Linked DNA regions of Immundisolibacter sp.. The protein of the gene in region 1 binds, or shares a complex with, the protein of each later gene. Links are inferred from orthologs where the notes say so. Each region holds a gene or a part of one and is shown on either strand. Other genes may lie near its edges.

What was found.
Region 2: the proteins of secA (region 1) and secY are in contact, whole or in part, in a crystal structure (PDB 3DIN), measured with the Thermotoga maritima proteins. The link is inferred for Immundisolibacter sp. from one-to-one orthologs. Residues at the interface, in WP_004082002.1 of Thermotoga maritima: Glu261, Ala262, Arg263, Lys300, Ala301, Arg302, Thr303, Ile304, Ile305, Leu323, Tyr324, Asp325, Pro326, Val329, Ser330, Tyr333, Ile336, Lys340, Phe345, Val349, Glu363, Phe364, Tyr374, Ser375, Gly376, Gly377, Glu393, Ile395, Thr482, Ser483; in WP_004081795.1 of Thermotoga maritima: Glu108, Gly109, Glu110, Glu111, Ala236, Glu237, Arg238, Arg239, Ile240, Thr241, Ile242, Gln243, Tyr244, Ala245, Arg246, Arg247, Val248, Thr249, Gly250, Arg251, Arg252, Val253, Tyr254, Gly256, Ala257, Ser258, Thr259, Tyr260, Leu261, Pro262.

The regions. Positions count from the first base shown.
Region 1 is NZ_JACIZD010000001.1:470,889-480,091, forward strand. What follows is about bases 3,037-6,321. They hold secA (preprotein translocase subunit SecA), read left to right. Parts: upstream 3,037-3,412; coding sequence 3,413-6,121; downstream 6,122-6,321. Other genes in these bases: H5U26_RS02290 (M23 family metallopeptidase), read left to right, coding at 3,037-3,402; argJ (bifunctional glutamate N-acetyltransferase/amino-acid acetyltransferase ArgJ), read left to right, coding at 6,152-6,321. Outside these bases: H5U26_RS02275 (5-formyltetrahydrofolate cyclo-ligase), read left to right, coding at 67-705; metK (methionine adenosyltransferase), read left to right, coding at 778-1,938; H5U26_RS02285 (DciA family protein), read right to left, coding at 1,946-2,410; more of H5U26_RS02290, read left to right, coding at 2,473-3,036; more of argJ, read left to right, coding at 6,322-7,369; H5U26_RS02305 (Nudix family hydrolase), read left to right, coding at 7,395-8,354; H5U26_RS02310 (IS1182 family transposase), read left to right, coding at 8,834-9,203. UniProt on the Escherichia coli protein: Required for protein export, interacts with the SecYEG preprotein conducting channel.
Region 2 is NZ_JACIZD010000001.1:742,400-751,317, forward strand. The notes cover bases 5,919-8,918. They hold secY (preprotein translocase subunit SecY), read left to right. Parts: upstream 5,919-6,737; coding sequence 6,738-8,099; downstream 8,100-8,918. Other genes in these bases: rpsE (30S ribosomal protein S5), read left to right, coding at 5,919-6,110; rpmD (50S ribosomal protein L30), read left to right, coding at 6,107-6,301; rplO (50S ribosomal protein L15), read left to right, coding at 6,301-6,738; rpmJ (50S ribosomal protein L36), read left to right, coding at 8,116-8,229; rpsM (30S ribosomal protein S13), read left to right, coding at 8,271-8,627. In the rest of the region: rplB (50S ribosomal protein L2), read left to right, coding at 1-461; rpsS (30S ribosomal protein S19), read left to right, coding at 483-758; rplV (50S ribosomal protein L22), read left to right, coding at 766-1,113; rpsC (30S ribosomal protein S3), read left to right, coding at 1,119-1,778; rplP (50S ribosomal protein L16), read left to right, coding at 1,796-2,212; rpmC (50S ribosomal protein L29), read left to right, coding at 2,209-2,409; rpsQ (30S ribosomal protein S17), read left to right, coding at 2,406-2,669; rplN (50S ribosomal protein L14), read left to right, coding at 2,695-3,063; rplX (50S ribosomal protein L24), read left to right, coding at 3,074-3,388; rplE (50S ribosomal protein L5), read left to right, coding at 3,404-3,943; rpsN (30S ribosomal protein S14), read left to right, coding at 3,954-4,259; rpsH (30S ribosomal protein S8), read left to right, coding at 4,274-4,669; rplF (50S ribosomal protein L6), read left to right, coding at 4,682-5,218; rplR (50S ribosomal protein L18), read left to right, coding at 5,244-5,597; more of rpsE, read left to right, coding at 5,607-5,918. UniProt on the Escherichia coli protein: The central subunit of the protein translocation channel SecYEG. Consists of two halves formed by TMs 1-5 and 6-10.

The DNA.
Region 1 (9,203 bases):
TGATGGCCGGCCCCTGCTTCCACCTTGAACCATCAGGTTCAAGAGTGACGAACCGCAACGGCACAAGTGGTGGAACCCGCTGATTTCCCGGCCCTCGGCGCCCCGGCGCCGCCGGCCAACCTGCCCGCCCTGCGCCGCAGCCTGCGCGCCGGGCGCCGGCAGATCGGCCGATCCGCGCGCCGCTTGGCCAGTGCTGCCGTTGCCCGAAAATTGTCGACCCTGCCGGCGTTTCAGCGCGCATCGCGCGTGGCCGGCTACTGGCCGGCCGATGGCGAGATCGATCCGCTGCCCGCTCTGGCGCGCGCCTTCGCGGCCGGCAAGGCCTGCTACCTGCCGGTGCTTTGCCCGCAGCGGGATGGGCATCTGTATTTCGCGCGCTGGTGGCCGGGGGCGCCGCTGCGCCGCAACCGCTTCGGCATCGCCGAGCCGGTCGCCCCGCGCCGGGCCTGGCTGGCGCCGCGCATGCTGGACCTGGTGCTGGTGCCGCTGGTGGCTTTCGACATGGCCGGCAATCGCCTGGGCATGGGCGGTGGCTACTACGACCGCAGCTTCGCCTTCGTGCGCCTGGCTTGCTGGCGCCGGCCGCGCCTGGTCGGTGTTGCCTTCGACCGCCAGCGCGTTGCGGGCCTGCCGCGACGGCCCTGGGACGTGCCGCTGGACGCCGTGATCACCGAGCGCCACCGCCATTCCTTCAGGCCGCTTTGAGGCGCCCGGGCGCCATGCTCTAATGCCGGCCCGCGAGGTCCCATCACTCATCCGTCAGCCGGGGATCAATTCATGTCCGACAGCTACCTGTTCACTTCGGAGTCGGTGTCCGAAGGCCATCCCGACAAGATCTGCGACCAGATTTCGGACGCCATCCTGGACGCCTACCTGGCGCAGGATCCGGACGCCCGCGTGGCCTGCGAGACCCTGACCAAGACCGGCCTGGCCTTGGTGGCGGGCGAGATCAAGGTCAAGAAGGGCGTCTTCATCGAGACCGAGGAAATCATCCGCGGCGTGATCAAGGACATCGGCTACACCAGCTCGGACATGGGCTTCGACTGGGAGACCTGCGCGGTCATCAACGCGCTGGGCAAGCAGTCGAAACACATCAACCAGGGCGTCGACCGGCCCGATCCGGAAGACATGGGCGCCGGTGACCAGGGCCTGATGTTCGGCTACGCCTGCCGCGAGACCGACGTGCTGATGCCGGCGCCGATCACCTACGCGCACCGGCTGGTGCGCCGCCAGGCCGAGCTGCGCAAGAACGGTACGCTGCCGTGGCTGCGCCCGGACGCCAAGAGCCAGGTCAGCTTCCTGTACGAGGGTGGCCGCCCGGTGCACATCGACACCGTGGTGCTGTCCACCCAGCACGCGCCCGGCATCGAGCAGTCGGATATCCGCGAGGCGGTGATCGAGCAGATCATCAAGCCGGTGCTGGGCGACTGGCTGGCCGATCAGCCGACCATCCACGTCAACCCGACTGGATGCTTCGAGATCGGCGGGCCGATGGGCGATGCGGGTCTTACCGGGCGCAAGATCATCGTCGACACCTACGGCGGCATGGCCCGCCACGGCGGCGGCGCGTTCTCCGGCAAGGATCCGTCCAAGGTCGACCGTTCCGCCGCCTACGCCGCCCGCTACGTGGCCAAGAACATCGTCGCCGCGGGTCTTGCCGAGCGCTGCGAGGTGCAGGTGTCGTACGCCATCGGCGTGGCCGAACCGACCTCGATCATGGTCGATACCTTTGGCACCGGCCAGGTCAGCAACGTCACCCTGACGCGGCTGGTGCGCGAGCACTTCGACCTGCGCCCGGCCGGCATCCTGCGCATGCTGGACCTGAAGCGGCCGATCTATCGCGCCACCGCCTCGTATGGTCACTTCGGCCGCGACGAGGCAGATTTCACCTGGGAGCGCACCGACCGCGCCGACGCCTTGCGCGCCGCGGCCAACTGAGGGTCGGTCAGAGCTCGGCGCTGCCGGCCGGCTGCACATTGCTGCTGGCGAGCGCGCGCAGCGCTGCCGCCAGTCGCGGATCGGCAGTGGTTTTGGCCACTGTTTCGAGGTGTTCCCGGCTGGCGGTGCTGAGCGGTACCGGCAGCGGCGGCGCAGCGGATGGTGCCGCGCCGGTGGCCGTGGCCACGTGCACCTGCACCGCGTCGACCGGGCCGTAGGGCCAGTCGGCCAGCTGCCGGCACAGCTGCGGCGCCATGAAACGCAGGCGCGTCGCCCAGGCGCTGCCGCTGACGCCCAGACGCAGACGGCCGCGGTCCAGGGCCGCGCTGCGCAGCGCGGCGGCGAGGTCTGCCGGCAGGCGCTGCCGCAGCTGCGCCAGCAGTCTGGCGTGTTCCTCGCTCGCATGCAGCAGCTGCGCAAGCGGTCCGCCGGCAGCCGCCAGCAGCTTGTGAAGGTGTTGCTGGGAACCCATAATGCCTGCCCCCGGTCCGGCCTCCCATGGCTTGGCGACCGCCCGGATTATAGTGTTCCGCGATGATCAGCCTGCATATTCACTGGCTCCGCACCGGCGGCCAGCGCAGCCTCAGTCTGCACGGACCTACCCTGCTGGCGCTCGGCGGCCTGGTGCTGGGCGCCCTGGCCGGCAGTTTTGCGCTGGGCGCGAGCCTGCCGCTGGCCGAAGCGCTGCGCGACCGCAAGGCCGTTCGCCACGAGCTGCGCGCGCAGCGCTCGCGGCTGGACGACACGCTGCTCAGCGCACGCGCCCAGGCGCAGGCCCTCGCCAGCCGACTGGGTGAACTGCAGGGCCGCCTGACGCAGCTGGAGGCCGTCGGCCAGCGCGTAAGCGAAGCGGCCCGGCTGGCGCCGGATGCCTTCGATTTCGACGCCCCGCTGACCAGCGGTCCGGCCGGCGAGCAGCCCTTCGCGGTGGTCGATTTCGTGGCTGAGCTGGACGGTTTGTCGCGCCAGATCGACCGCCGCGCGGCGCAATTTTCGGTGCTCGACCGGGTCATCGGCGCCGGCCTCGTCGAGCGCGGCCCGCAGCTGCCCTCGCCGGTGCCGGGCGCGCAGCTGTCGTCGTACTTCGGCAGCCGCAGCGACCCGTTCAGCGGCCGGCGGGAGTTTCACCCCGGCATCGATTTTCGTGCCCCGCAGGGCGCACCCATCCAGGCCATGGCGGCCGGCGTGGTGGTCGGCAGCGGCTGGGAAAGCGGCTACGGCAACGTCGTCGAGATCGATCACGGCAACGGTTTCCGCACCCGGTATGCCCACAATCAGGCCAATCTGGTTACCAAAGGTCAGACAGTGAAACGCAGTCAGCTCATCGCCCGCGTCGGCCGCACCGGCCACGCCACCGGCTCGCATGTGCACCTCGAGGTGCTGCGCGGCGGTCGACTCATGGATCCGGCCGATTATTTGGGTGCGCTGGCGGCCGGCGAGCCGCTGCGCACGGCCACCCGCTGAGGCCGGCCACATGCTCCAGTCCCTAGTGCGGCGCATCGTCGGCAGCCGCAACCAGCGCGAAGTGAAGCGCTATTTCAAGTCCGTCGGGCGCATCAATGCGCTGGCGCCGCAGTTCGAAGCGCTGACCGACGCTGAGCTTCGGCAATGGACCGATACCCTCAAGCAGCGCCACGCCAACGGCGAAACGCTGGACCAGCTGCTGCCGGAAGCCTTCGCCCTGGTGCGCGAGGCGGCCGGCCGGGTGCTGGGCATGCGCCATTTCGACGTGCAGCTGGTCGGCGGCATGGTGCTGCACGAGGGCAAGATCGCCGAGATGCGCACCGGCGAGGGCAAGACCCTGGTCGCCACGCTGCCGGCCTACCTGAACGCGCTGGCCGGCAAGGGCGTGCACGTGGTGACGGTGAACGACTACCTGGCGCGCCGTGATGGCGCCTGGATGGGCCGGGTGTACGAGTTCCTGGGCCTGACCACCGGCATCATCGTGTCGAACCTGGACCAGGCGGCGCGTCAGGCCGCCTACGCGGCCGACATCACCTACGGCACCAACAACGAGTTCGGCTTCGACTACCTGCGCGACAACATGGCCTTCACGGCTGCCGACCGTGTGCAGCGCAGAAGCTACGGCATCATCGACGAAGTGGACTCGATCCTCATCGACGAGGCGCGCACGCCGCTGATCATCTCCGGCCCGTCCGAGGGCAGCACCGAGCTGTACGCCAAGGTCAACGCGCTGATTCCGCGCCTGACGCGCCAGACCGAACCGGACGGCCCGGGCGACTACCACGTCGACGAGAAAACCCGTCAGGTGCTGCTGACCGATGCCGGTCACGAGCACGCCGAGCAGCTGCTGGCCAAGGCCGGCCTGCTGGGCGAGGGCGAGAGCCTGTACGACGCCGCCAATATCACCCTGATGCATCACCTGAACGCCGCGCTGCGCGCCCACGCGCTGTTCCAGCGCGACGTGCATTACGTGGTCAACAACGGCGAAGTGATCATCGTGGACGAGTTCACCGGGCGGCTGATGCCCGGCCGGCGCTGGTCCGAGGGCCTGCATCAGGCGATCGAGGCCAAGGAGAAGGTGCCGGTCAAGCAGGAAAACCAGACCCTGGCCACCATCACCTTCCAGAACTATTTCCGCCTCTACGACAAGCTGTCGGGCATGACCGGCACCGCCGACACGGAAGCCTTCGAGCTGCACTCGATCTACGGCCTGGAAGTGGTGGTCATTCCCACGCACCGGCCGATGGTGCGCAAGGATCATGGCGACCAGGTGTTCCTGACGGTGGAGGAGAAGTACGACGCCGTGCTGGCCGACATCACCGACTGTCACAGCCGCGGCCAGCCGGTACTGGTCGGCACCGCCTCCATCGAGACCTCGGAGCTGGTGTCCGCGCGGCTGAAAAAGGCCAACATCCCGCACCAGGTGCTCAACGCCAAGTACCACGAGCAGGAAGCGCAGATCATCGCCCGCGCCGGCGAGATCGGTGCCGTCACCATCGCCACCAACATGGCCGGCCGCGGCACCGACATCGTGCTGGGCGGCAACCTGGAGGCACGCCTGCACGGCGTCGAGGATCCGGCCGAGCGCGAACGCATCCGCAGCCAGTGGCAGGCCGAGCACGACAAGGTGGTGGAACTGGGCGGCCTGCACGTGGCCGGCACCGAGCGCAACGAATCCCGCCGCGTCGACAACCAGCTGCGCGGCCGCTCCGGGCGCCAGGGCGACCCCGGCTCGTCGCGCTTCTATCTGTCCCTGCAGGACGATCTGATGCGCATCTTCGCCTCGGAGCGGGTCTCCGGCTGGATGCAGAAGCTGGGCCTGGAACCGGGTGAGGCGATCGAGCACCGCTGGGTCACGCGCGCCATCGAGAACGCCCAAAAGAAAGTCGAGGGCCGCAACTTCGACATGCGCAAGCAGCTACTCGAATACGACGACATCGCCAACGAGCAGCGCAAGCTGATCTACCAGCAGCGCAACGAACTGCTGGAAGCCGACGACGTGTCCGGCACCGTGCTGGCCATGGTGCGCGACGTGGTCGGCGCCACCGTGGACCGCTACCTGCCGCCCGGCAGCGTGGAAGAGCAATGGGACCTGGCTGGCCTGAAGGAAGCCCTGCACGACGAGCTCGGCAGCGCCTGCGACCCGGCGGAACTGGCCAGCCAACCGGACATGGACGCCGCCGCGCTGCGTGCCCGGCTGATCGAAATCATCGAAGCGGAGCTTGCGCAAAAGCAGTCCCGGGTCGAGCCGGCCGTCATGCGCCACTTCGAGAAGGCGGTCATGCTGCAGGTGCTCGACAGCCACTGGAAGGACCATCTGGCGGCCATGGATCACCTGCGCCACAGCATCCACCTGCGCGGCTACGCCCAGAAAAATCCCAAGCAGGAATACAAGCGCGAGGCCTTCACCCTGTTCACGCAGATGCTCGATCGGATCAAGACCGACGTCGCCACCACCCTGCTGCGCGTGCAGGTGCGCGCCGAGGAAGACGTGGAAGCGGTCGACCGTCAGCGCCGTCCGGCCGGCGAATACGACTACCAGCATGCATCGGCAGGTGCGCTGGAAGGCGAGGCCCAGGCCGAGGAAGCCGACCTGGCCGTGGCCCAGCGCCCATCGGCGGCGCCCTTCGTGCGCGGCATGCCCAAGGTGGGCCGCAACGAGCCGTGCCCGTGCGGCTCCGGCAAGAAATTCAAGCAATGCCACGGCCAGCTACAGTGAGCGCCGGGGCCTGATCGGGGGCGCCGCGCCATGGCCGTGAACCTCGCCGCGCCGGACGCGCTGACCCCCGTGGCCGGCGTGCGCCTGGCGGCCGTTGCCGCCGGCGTGCGCAAGCCGGGCCGCGACGACGTGGTGCTGCTGGAACTTGCCCCCGGCAGCCGCGTGGCGGCGGTATTCACACAAAACGCCTTCTGCGCCGCGCCCGTGACGCTGGCCAGGCAGCACTTGGCCGCGGCCGCGCCGCGCTTCCTGGTGATCAACAGCGGCAATGCCAACGCCGGCACCGGCGCCGCGGGCCTGGCTGCCGCGACTGCCTGCTGCGCCGAACTGGCGCGCCTGGGCGACTGCTCGGCGCAGTCCGTGCTGCCGTTCTCGACCGGCGTGATCGGCGAGCCGCTGCCGGTTGATCGCATCAGCGCCGTGCTGCCGGCCGCCCTGGCCAGTCTGCGTGCCGATGGCTGGAGCGCCGCCGCCCGCGCCATCATGACCACCGACACCGTGGCCAAGGGTCACAGCGTCACCGTCGCCAGCCCGCAGGGGCCGATCACCGTGACCGGCATCGCCAAAGGCTCGGGGATGATCCACCCGAACATGGCGACCCTGCTGGCCTACGTGGCCACCGATGCCGCGGTGGCGCAGCCGGCCCTGCAAGCCTGCCTGGCGCGCGCCGTGGGCGGCAGCTTCAACCGCATCACCGTGGACGGCGACACCTCCACCAACGACGCCTGCGTGCTGATCGCCACCGGTCAGGGCCCGGTCACGGTGGACGATCTGGCAAGTCCAGCCGGACCGGCGCTGCAAACCGCCGTGGACGAGGTCTGCCGCGTGCTGGCGCAGGCCATCGTGCGCGACGGCGAGGGCGCCACCAAGTTCATGACCGTGCACATCGAAGGCGGGCGCGACGCCGCCGAGTGCGCGCAGGTCGCCTATGCCATCGCCCGCTCGCCGCTGGTCAAGACGGCTTTTTTCGCCAGCGATCCGAACTGGGGGCGCATCCTGGCCGCCGTCGGTTACGCCGGCCTCGACGCGCTGGCCATCGAGCGCGTGAACGTGTACCTGGGCGACGTGTGCATCGTGCGCGAGGGCGGCCGGGCGGCGGACTACACGGAGGCCCGCGGCCAGGCCGTGATGTCGCAGGACGAAATCACCGTGCGCGTTGAGCTTGGCCGCGGCGGCGCCCAGACCACCGTCTGGACCTGCGATTTCTCCTACGACTACGTGCGCATCAACGCCGAGTACCGCACCTGACCGCGGGCGCTTCAGCGCGCTGGCCATGAGCCGCGATCCGGTCCACGTCGCCGTCGGCGTGCTGCGCCGCGCGGGCGAAATCCTGCTCACGCGCCGCCTGGCCGGCACCCACCTGGCCGGTTACTGGGAATTCCCGGGCGGGAAATTCGAGCCCGGCGAAATGCCGGAACAGGCACTCGCCCGCGAACTGCGCGAAGAACTCGGCATCGAGGTCGTGACCACGCAGCCGCTGATCCGCCACCGTCATCCCTACCCGGGCCGCGACGTCGTCCTGCACACCTATGAGGTCACAGCCTGGCAGGGCGAACCGCGCGGCCTGCAGGGCCAGGCGCTGCGCTGGCTGCCCGCCGACCTCATCGACCCGGCCGACTTGCCGCCCGCCGACGGACCGCTGCTCAGCGCCGCGCGGCTGCCCGACATCTACGCCATCAGCGGCGATTTCAGCGACCAGGCGGATTGTCTGCGCCGCGTCGAGCGCCTCATCGCCGGCGGCGTGCGCTTGCTGTGCCTGCGCTGCCCGGACCTGGACGCCGGCACCCACCGCGCCCTGGCAAGCGCGGTGCTGGCCCGGGCCCGGCCGATCGGCATGCAGGTCCTGCTGCATGGTGCGGCGGATTGGCTGACCGAACTTGCCGCGGAACTTGGCGCCGGCCGCCACCTGCCGGCGCGCGCCTTGGCGGCGCTCGACCAGCGCCCGTTGCCGCCCGGCGCCTGGTGCGCGGCCTCCTGCCACGACGCGAGCGAACTCGCCCAGGCGGCCCGCATCGGCTGCGACTTTGCCGTGCTGTCGCCGGTTGCGGTCACGGCCAGCCATCCGGACCGGCCGGCGCTCGGCTGGGCGCGTTTCGCCACGCTGGTCGAAGCCGCCGCCTTGCCGGTCTTCGCGCTGGGCGGCATGCAGCCAGAACTGGCCCGCGCCGCCCGCGAGCACGGCGGGCAGGGCGTGGCCGTGCTGCGTGGCTTGTGGAGCCGTGCCGGCGGCTGATCGTCTGTAGTCAGCCGCGCGGATGGCTCGCCGCCGCAGCGGCAACTGCCCGTCTATCACAGCAGCGGGCTCACTCCCACTCTATTGTCAACGGCCAGTCGCTTTTCATAGGTAAGGACCGAGCTTTGTCGGCCGGAAATCGGCCGGATACCGACATCTCTACCGTCGCCAAGCAATGCATGACAACAGTCATCCCTATGACTTGGAGCGATGAAGCCCGCTTCACAGCCTTCGGCAAGGCAGAACGGGACGTCCTCACCCGAGGTTGACGGTATCGGAAGTGCCGTGCCGCGAGCCAATGACGGTTGACCCTGCCTCGGTTTCACATACATCAGAACGTTGATAATTTTCTGATGAACGGAGAGCGAGATGGGCAACAGAGCATTGGTACCGAACCGGCAGTACCCGGATGAGTTCAAGGCGGAGGCGGTGCGGCTAGGAGCCTGGGCGGTAGGAATCCATGGCGCTAAGATTTGGCCATGCCAACGACCTACCGCCCGTACGATCCCGACCAGCTTCTGTTGCTGCCTGCGTCACTCAAGGAGTGGCTGCCGGAGCGGCATCTGGCGTACTTCATATCCGACGCCGTGGAAGCGCTGGACCTCAAAGCGTTTCATGCGCGCTATGCGGGTGACGGCCGGCGGCGTCAACCGTTCGATCCATCGATGATGGTCAAGGTGCTGGTGTATGCCTACGCCAGCGGCGTGTTCTCGTCGCGCAAGATCGCCAGTCGTTTGGAAGAGGACGTGGCGTTTCGCGTGCTGGGCGCGGGGAATTTCCCGGCGCACCGGACGCTGCGGGAGTTTCGGCAGCTGCACCTGGCGGAGTTCTCGGCACTGTTCGTGCAGA
Region 2 (8,918 bases), 270 kb from region 1 along the record:
CGATTGAGGCGGGCAACACGCTGCCGCTGCGAAACGTGCCGGTCGGCAGCACGGTCCACTGTGTGGAGCTGAAAGTCGGCAAGGGTGCCCAGCTGGCGCGAAGCGCCGGCACTTCGGCGCAGCTGCTGGCCCGCGAGGGCGATTCGGTGACGCTGCGCCTGAAGTCCGGCGAGATTCGGCGCGTGCCTGCCGACTGTCGGGCGACCCTCGGCGAGGTAGGCAACGGCGAGCATTCGCTGCGCTCGCTGGGCAAGGCCGGCGCCACCCGCTGGCGCGGCATCCGCCCGACGGTGCGCGGTGTGGCCATGAACCCGGTCGATCATCCGCACGGTGGTGGTGAGGGACGCACCTCGGGTGGACGTCATCCGGTCTCGCCCTGGGGTGTGCCGACCAAGGGTTACAAGACCCGCAAGAACAAGCGTACCAGCGGCCAGATCGTGCGCCGGCGCAGCGTCAAGTAAGGACAGGACGGAGCCAGACTCGTGCCAAGATCCGTAAAGAAGGGACCGTTCGTCGATCTGCATCTGATGCAGAAGGTCGAACAGATAGTCGCCAGCGGCGGCAGCCGCAAGCCGATCAAGACCTGGTCGCGGCGTTCCACCGTGCTGCCGGACATGGTCGGCCTGACCTTTGCCGTGCACAACGGCCGCCAGCACGTGCCGGTCGTGGTCAACGAAAACATGGTCGGCCACAAGCTGGGCGAGTTCGTGCCCACGCGCACCTACCGCGGCCACGTGGCCGACCGCAAGACGCGCTGAGGCAGTCATGGAAACCTTTGCTTTGATGCGCAATGCGCACATTTCCGCCCAGAAGGGACGGTTGGTGGCCGACCAGGTGCGTGGCATGCCGGTTGACAAGGCGCTGCAGCTGCTGCTGCACAGCACCAAGAAGGCCGCCCACCTGGTCAAGAAGGTGGTCGAGTCGGCCATTGCCAACGCCGAGCACAACAACGGCGCCGACGTGGACGAGCTGCGGATCGCAGCCGTGTGCGTGGACGAGGGCCCGTCGATGAAGCGCTTCCATGCCCGCGCGCGCGGTCGCGGCAACCGGATCACGAAGCGTACCTGTCACATCAAGGTCGTTGTCAGCGACCAGAAAAAGGCCAAGGGCTAACCCACATGGGACAGAAAGTTCACCCGACCGGCATCCGACTGGGCGTCGTCAAGGATCATAATTCGCGCTGGTACGCTCAGGGTCGCGCCTTCGCCGATAACCTGAACGCCGACATTGCCGTGCGGGCCCTGTTGCGCAAGCACTTGGCGCACGCCTCGGTGAGCCGCATCGAGATCGAGCGCCCGGCACAGAATGCACGCGTGATCATTCACACCGCGCGTCCGGGCATCGTCATCGGCAAGAAAGGCGACGACATCGAGAAGCTGCGTCGGCTGGTTGGCGAGCGGATGGGCATTCCGGTGCACATCAGTGTCGAGGAAATCCGTCGCCCGGAGCTGGACGCCTACCTGGTGGCCGAGAGCGTGGCCCAGCAGCTGGAGCGGCGCATCATGTTTCGCCGCGCCATGCGCCGGGCGGTGACCAATGCCATGCGCCTGCACGCGCAGGGCATTCGCATCAACGTCGGTGGCCGTCTGAACGGCGCCGAGATCGCACGCAGCGAGTGGTATCGCGAGGGTCGGGTGCCGCTGCACACCTTCCGCGCCAACATCGATTACGGCACCGCCGAGGCCAAGACCACCTACGGGATCATTGGCGTCAAGGTCTGGATTTATAAGGGCGACGGTCCCGAGGGCGCCGACGGCGCTCACGCACCGGGCGCCTGAGATAACAGGAAAGCACCATGTTGCAGCCTAAGCGGACGAAATTCCGCAAACAGTTCAAGGGTCGTAACCGGGGCCTGGCCCTGGTCGGCAACGCCGTCAGCTTCGGCGAGTTCGGCCTCAAGGCGGTCAGCCGCGGGCGCATCACTGCCCGCCAGATCGAGGCCGCGCGTCGCGCCATCAGCCGGCACGTGCGTCGCGGCGGGAAGATCTGGATCCGCATCTTCCCGGACAAGCCGATTTCCAAGAAGCCGCTCGAAGTCCGCATGGGCAAGGGCAAGGGTGCGGTCGAGTACTGGGTCGCCGAGATTCAGCCCGGCAAGGTGCTGTACGAAATGGAAGGTGTGGACGAAGCCGTGGCCCGCGAGGCGATGGCGCTGGCCGCCGCCAAATTGTCGGTACGCACCACCTTCGTGAAGCGGGGGCTTACGGCATGAAGATCGCTGAACTGCGCGGCAAGTCGGCCGCCGAACTGAACAAGAAGCTGATCGAGCTGCATCGCGAGCACCTGAATCTGCGGGTGCAGCGGGCGACCGGTCAGCTGGCTCGGCCGTCACGCTTCCGCGCCTTGCGGCGCGAGGTGGCGCAAATCAAGACCCTTCTGAAAGAACAGGCTTCGCAGGCAAGCGCATGACGGAAGAAACTGTAAGTCGTCGCACGGTGGTCGGCCGGGTGGTGAGCGACAAGATGGAGAAGTCCATCAGCGTGCTGGTTGAAACCCGCGAGCAACACCCGATCTACAAGAAATACCTGCGTCGCTCGACCAAGTTCCATGCTCACGATGCCGCCAACGAGTGCCGCATCGGTGATCTGGTGCGGATCGAGGAATGCCGGCCGCTGTCCAAGACCAAGACCTGGCGTCTGGTCGAGGTCATCGAGCGGATCGGCGGTTGAGCGCGCCAGCCAAGCGGAGACGGTCATGATTCAGATGCAAAGCCACCTCGATGTGGCCGACAACAGTGGCGCACGGCGCGTGATGTGCATCAAGGTGCTGGGTGGGTCCAAGCGGCGCTATGCCGGCGTCGGTGACGTGATCCGCGTGAGCATCAAGGACGCCATTCCGCGGGGCAAGGTCAAGAAGGGCGAGGTTTACCGGGCCGTGGTGGTGCGCACCGTGCATGGTGTGCGGCGCTCGGACGGTTCCAAGATTCGCTTCGACAGCAACGCCGTGGTGTTGCTCAACAATCAGGGTGCGCCGATCGGTACGCGCATCTTCGGGCCGGTGACGCGCGAGTTGCGTACCGAGCAGTTCATGCGTCTGGTGTCGCTGGCACCGGAAGTTCTCTGAGGGATCACGCATGCGCAAGATCAAGCGAGGCGACGAGGTCATCGTCATCACCGGGCGGGACAAGGGCAAGCGCGGCCAGGTGGTGCGCATGGTGGCGGCCGACAAGGTGGTCGTCGAGGGCGTGAACGTGGTCAAGAAGCACGTCAAGCCGAACCCGATGAGCGGGCAGCAGGGCGGCATCCTGGAAAAGGAAATGCCGCTGCAGGTGTCCAATGTTGCCTATTTCAACAAGGCCACCCAGCGTGCCGACCGCATCGGCTTTCGGGTGCTCGAAGACGGGCGCAAGGTGCGCTTTACCAAATCCAACGGCGAGGTGGTCGACTGAGGTCGGCCGGTGCACATGACAAGGCTGGAACAATATTACAAGGACGTGGTCGTTGCCCGACTGCGCGAGGAACTGGGTATCGCCAACGTGATGGCGGTGCCCAAGCTGCTCAAGGTCACGCTGAACATGGGGGTTGGTGAGGCCGCGGCCGACAAGAAGGCGCTCGACGCCGCCGTCGCCGACATGACCCTGATCAGCGGGCAGAAGCCGCAGGTCACCAAGGCGCGCAAGGCGGTGGCGAGCTTCAAGATTCGCGAGGGCTGGCCCATCGGCTGCAAGGTGACCCTGCGCCGGGCGCGCATGTATGAGTTCCTGGACCGCTTCATCACCGTTGCGGCGCCGCGCATCCGCGATTTTCGCGGCCTGTCGCCGCGCGGCTTCGACGGCCGTGGCAACTACAACATGGGCCTGACCGAACAGATCATTTTTCCTGAGATCGATTTCGACAAGGTCGACAAGATTCGCGGCATGGATGTGTCGATCAGTACCACGGCGATCAATGACGAGCACGGTCGGGCGCTGCTGACCGCATTCAACTTTCCCTTCCGGGGCTGAGGACACAGCTGTGGCCAAGACATCCGTAATCAATCGCAACGAAAAGCGTGCCGCGCTGGTGCGCAAGTACGCTGCGCGCCGCGCCGAACTGAAGGCTGCGGCCGTGAACGTGAACCTGTCCGAGGAGCAGCGTTACGCCGCGCAGTTGGCGCTGCAAAAGTTGCCGCGTGACGCCAGCCCGGTGCGGCTGGTCAGCCGCTGCCAGGCCACCGGCCGGGCACATGGCGTGTACAAGAAATTCGGCCTCGGGCGCAACAAGCTGCGCGAAGCATCCATGCGCGGCGATGTGCCGGGCATGGTCAAGGCCAGCTGGTAAGGTGGAAAAAGCATATGACCATCATGGATCCGATTGCCGACATGCTCACGCGGGTGCGTAATGCACTCGCGCGGCGTTACGCGGAAGTCGTCATGCCGTCTTCGAAGATGAAGATCGCCGTGGCGGAAGTGCTCAAGAGCGAGGGTTTCATCAGCGGCTTTTCGGTCACCGAGACCGACGGCCGACTGATTCTGACCGTGAGCCTCAAGTACGCCGAAGGCAAACCGGCCATCCGCAGCCTGCGTCGGGCCAGCCGGCCCGGGCTGCGCATGTACCGCGGCAAGGACGAACTGCCGCGCGTGCTCGGTGGCTTCGGTGTTGCCATCGTTTCCACGCCGCAGGGCGTGATGTCCGACCGGGCGGCGCGTCGCGCCGGCGTCGGTGGCGAAGTGTTGTGCCTGGTTTCCTGACGGAAAGCTCCAATGTCTAGAGTTGCCAAAAATCCCATCCCCCTGCCCAAGGGCGTCGAGGTGGTGGTGTCCGCGGACCATGTGCAGGTGAAGGGCGCCAAGGGCAGCCTCTCGCAGGCCTTGCACCGCGATGTCGAAGTTTCAAACGACGCCGGCGTGCTGCGCGTTGGCGTGCGTGAGGAAACGACCGCGGCCTGGGCGCAGGCCGGCACTGCGCGGGCGCTGATCAGCAACATGGTCAAGGGCTGCAGCGAAGGCTTTGCGCGCACACTGGATCTGGTCGGCGTCGGCTATCGTGTGCAGATGAAGGGACCGGTGCTGAGCATTGCCGTGGGCTACTCGCACCCGGTCGAGATGGCGGTGCCGGAAGGCCTGCAGGTTGAGACGCCGACCCAGACGCAGGTCGTGGTGCGCGGCGCCGATCGTCAGCGCGTCGGCCAGCTGGCGGCCAACATTCGCGCCGTGCGTCCGCCGGAGCCGTACAAGGGCAAGGGAATTCGATACTCCGACGAAGTCGTGGTCCGTAAAGAGACCAAGAAGAAGAAGTAGTCGGTAACAGCAGGTAAATCGGGCAATGGAAAAAAAGGTCAAGCGTCTGCGGCGCGGACGCGCCACACGGGCGCAGATTCGGAAACTGGGCGTCACGCGGCTGTGCATTCACCGCACGCCGCAGCACACCTACGCACAGGTCATCGACGCCAGCGGCGGTCGCGTGCTTGCCGCCGCCAGCACGCTCGAGAAGGCGCTGGCTGAGCAGCTTGGCCACACCGGCAACGTCGAGGCAGCGCGCCTGGTCGGCCGGGTGGTGGCCGAGCGTGCCCAGCAGGCGGGCGTGCTCAAGGTTGCGTTCGACCGCAGCGGGTTCATGTATCACGGCCGCGTGAAGGCGCTGGCGGATGCCGCCCGCGAAGCCGGTCTGCAATTCTAGGAGCTGGTCATGGCCCGAGCTGAACAAACATACGAAACCAACGACATCCAGAAGCTGATCAACGTGCGCCGCGTGGCCAAGGTGGTCAAGGGCGGGCGCCAGTTCGGCTTTGCCGCGCTGACCGTGGTCGGCGACGGGGACGGGCGGGTCGGCTTCGGGCAGGGCAAGGCCCGCGAAGTGCCGGTCGCCATCCAGAAAGCCATGGAGGCGGCGCGCCGCGACATGGTGCGGGTGCCGCTCAATGGCGGCACCTTGTACTACCCGATCACCGCCCGTCACGGCGCGGCCAAGGTATACATGCAGCCGGCTTCCGAGGGCACGGGCATCATCGCCGGCGGTGCCATGCGCGCCGTGTTCGAGGCGCTGGGCGTGCGCGACGTGCTGGCCAAGTGCATCGGCAGCAGCAATCCCGTGAACGTCGTGATGGCCACCATCGCCGGGCTGGTCGGTATGGAATCGCCGGACGCCATCGCCATGCGCCGGGGCCTCAACGTGGAAGACCTGCGGGCATGAACAGCAACACGACCAAGAAAGTGCGCGTCACCCTGGTGCGCAGCCGCTCCGGCCGTGGCCGGGTGCACGATGCCTGCGTTACCGGCCTTGGCCTGCGCCGGATCGGCAGCCAGCGCGAGCTGGAAGACACACCGGCCGTGCGCGGCATGATTCGCAAGGTCAGCTACCTGCTCAAGGTGGAGGAAGTCTGATGCGTCTTGACACCCTCAAAGCCGCCGAAGGCGCGCGCACGGCGCGGCGCCGTCTGGGGCGCGGTATCGGCTCCGGGCTTGGCAAGACCGCCGGTCGCGGTCACAAGGGCCAGCACGCGCGTGCCGGCGGCTATCACAAGGTCGGCTTCGAGGGCGGCCAGATGCCGCTGCAACGCCGGTTGCCAAAGCGCGGCTTCAATTCGCGCACCCTGGGCGACAGCGCCGAGGTGCGGTTGTCCGAACTGCATCTGGTCAAGACCGAGGTCATTGACCTGGACGCGCTCAAGCTGGCCGGCATCGTGCCCAAGGGCGCCAAGCGTGCCAAGGTCATCGTGTCCGGTGAGCTGGCCGGGCCGGTGCGCCTGAAAGGCGTGGCGGTCACCGCGGGCGCGCGGGCCGTCATCGAGCAGGCCGGCGGGAGCATAGAAGAAGCCTGATGGCTACGCGCGCCGCCAATCCAGCCATGCTCGGCGGGCTCGGCAAGTTCGCCGAGCTGCGGCGGCGGCTGCTGTTCGTGATCGGCGCGCTGCTGGTGTTTCGCCTGGGCGCGCACGTGCCGGTGCCGGGCATCAACCCGCAGGCGCTGGCGGCCATGTTCGAGGCCCAGCGCGGAACGGTGCTGGACATGTTCAACATGTTCTCGGGCGGCGCCTTGCAGCGACTGTCGATTTTCGCGCTCGGGGTGATGCCGTACATTTCGGCGTCGATCATCGTGCAGCTGCTCAGCAGTGTGCTGCCCAAGCTGGAAGAGTTGAAGAAGGAGGGCGCCGCCGGGCGGCGCAAACTGACGCAGTACACGCGTTATGGCACGGTGGTATTGGCAACCTTCCAGGCGCTTGGCATCGCCATCGCGCTGGAGGCCCAGACCGCGGGCGGGATGTCGGTGGTCATCGATCCGGGCTTCGGTTTTCGGTTGATTGCCATATCGACCCTGGTGGCTGGCAGCATGTTTCTGCTGTGGCTGGGTGAGCAGGTAACCGAACGGGGTATCGGCAACGGCATCTCGCTGCTGATTTTCGCCGGCATCGTGGCCGGATTGCCGGGTGCCTTCGGCGGCACGCTCGAGCTGGTCAGCACCGGCGAGATCGGTGGTGCGGTAGTGCTGCTGCTGTTGCTGGTGATTCTGGGTGTGACGGCGTTCGTGGTGTTCGTCGAGCGCGGCCAGCGACGCATAACGGTCAATTACGCGCAGCGTCAGCAGGGGCAGCGCATGTACGCGGCGCAGACCAGCCACCTGCCGCTGAAACTGAACATGGCGGGTGTGATTCCGGCGATTTTTGCTTCCAGCATTCTGCTGTTTCCGTCGACGCTGGCCAGCTGGGCCGGCAGTGGCGACAACGCGCTGTCCTGGTTGCGGCATGTGACCACAGCCTTGTCGCCGGGTCAGCCGCTGTACGTGCTGCTGTATGCCGCCGGTATCGTGTTCTTTTGCTTTTTCTATACCGCAGTGGTCTTCAATCCGAAGGACACGGCGGACAACCTGAAGCGTTCCGGCGCATTTTTGCCCGGCGTGCGGCCCGGTGAGCAGACGGCCCGCTACATCGATGGCGTGGTGACGCGCCTGACGGTTGCGGGCGCGGCGTACATCGCGCTGGTGTGCCTGCTGCCGGAGTTCATGATCGTTTACTGGAACGTGCCGTTCTATTTCGGTGGGACGTCGCTGCTGATCGTGGTCATTACGATCATGGATTTCATGGCGCAGGTGCAGACCCACGTCATGAGCCATCAGTACGAGGGCCTGATGAAGAAGGCCAACCTGAAGGGCCGCGGCGCCGCCGGTTTGTTCGGCCCCCGTTAGTTTTGGAGTCACGACAGTGAAAGTTCGCGCATCGGTCAAGAAGCTTTGCCGCAATTGCAAGATCATTCGGCGCAAGGGCGTGGTTCGCGTCATTTGTGTCGAAGCCCGGCACAAGCAGCGGCAGGGTTGAGTCGGCCGCGTCGGCCGCAAAGGAATTCTGGAGTTCGGTAAATGGCTCGTATTGCTGGTATCAACATTCCCGACAACAAGCACGCGCGCGTTGCCCTGACGTCGATTTACGGCGTGGGCGCTACCCGTGCGCTGGAGATTTGCGCCGCGGCGCAGATCGAGCCGGCACGGCGCATCCGGGATCTGAGCGAGGCGGAGGTCGAGGCGCTGCGCCGCGAAGTCGGCAAGCTGACGGTCGAGGGCGACCTGCGGCGCGAGCTGCAGATCAACATCAAGCGCCTGATGGACCTGGGCACGTATCGGGGCCTGCGTCACCGCCGAGGTCTGCCGGTGCGCGGTCAGCGCACCCGTACCAACGCCCGCACCCGCAAGGGTCCGCGCAAGCCCATTCGCAAGTAATCGCTAACAGGATCGCCTCATGGCCAAGCCCAACACCAGCAAGACGCGCAAGCGCGTCAAGAAGAACGTTTCCGAAGGCGTGGCGCACGTGCACGCCTCGTTCAACAACACGATCATTACCATCACTGACCGGCAAGGGAACGCCCTGTCGTGGGCCACGGCCGGCTCCTGTGGCTTCAAGGGTTCGCGCAAGAGCACGCCGTTCGCGGCCCAGGTGGCCGCCGACAAGGCCGGCACCAAGGCGCAGGAATTCGGCGTCAAGACACTGGACGTGGTGGTCAACGGTCCCGG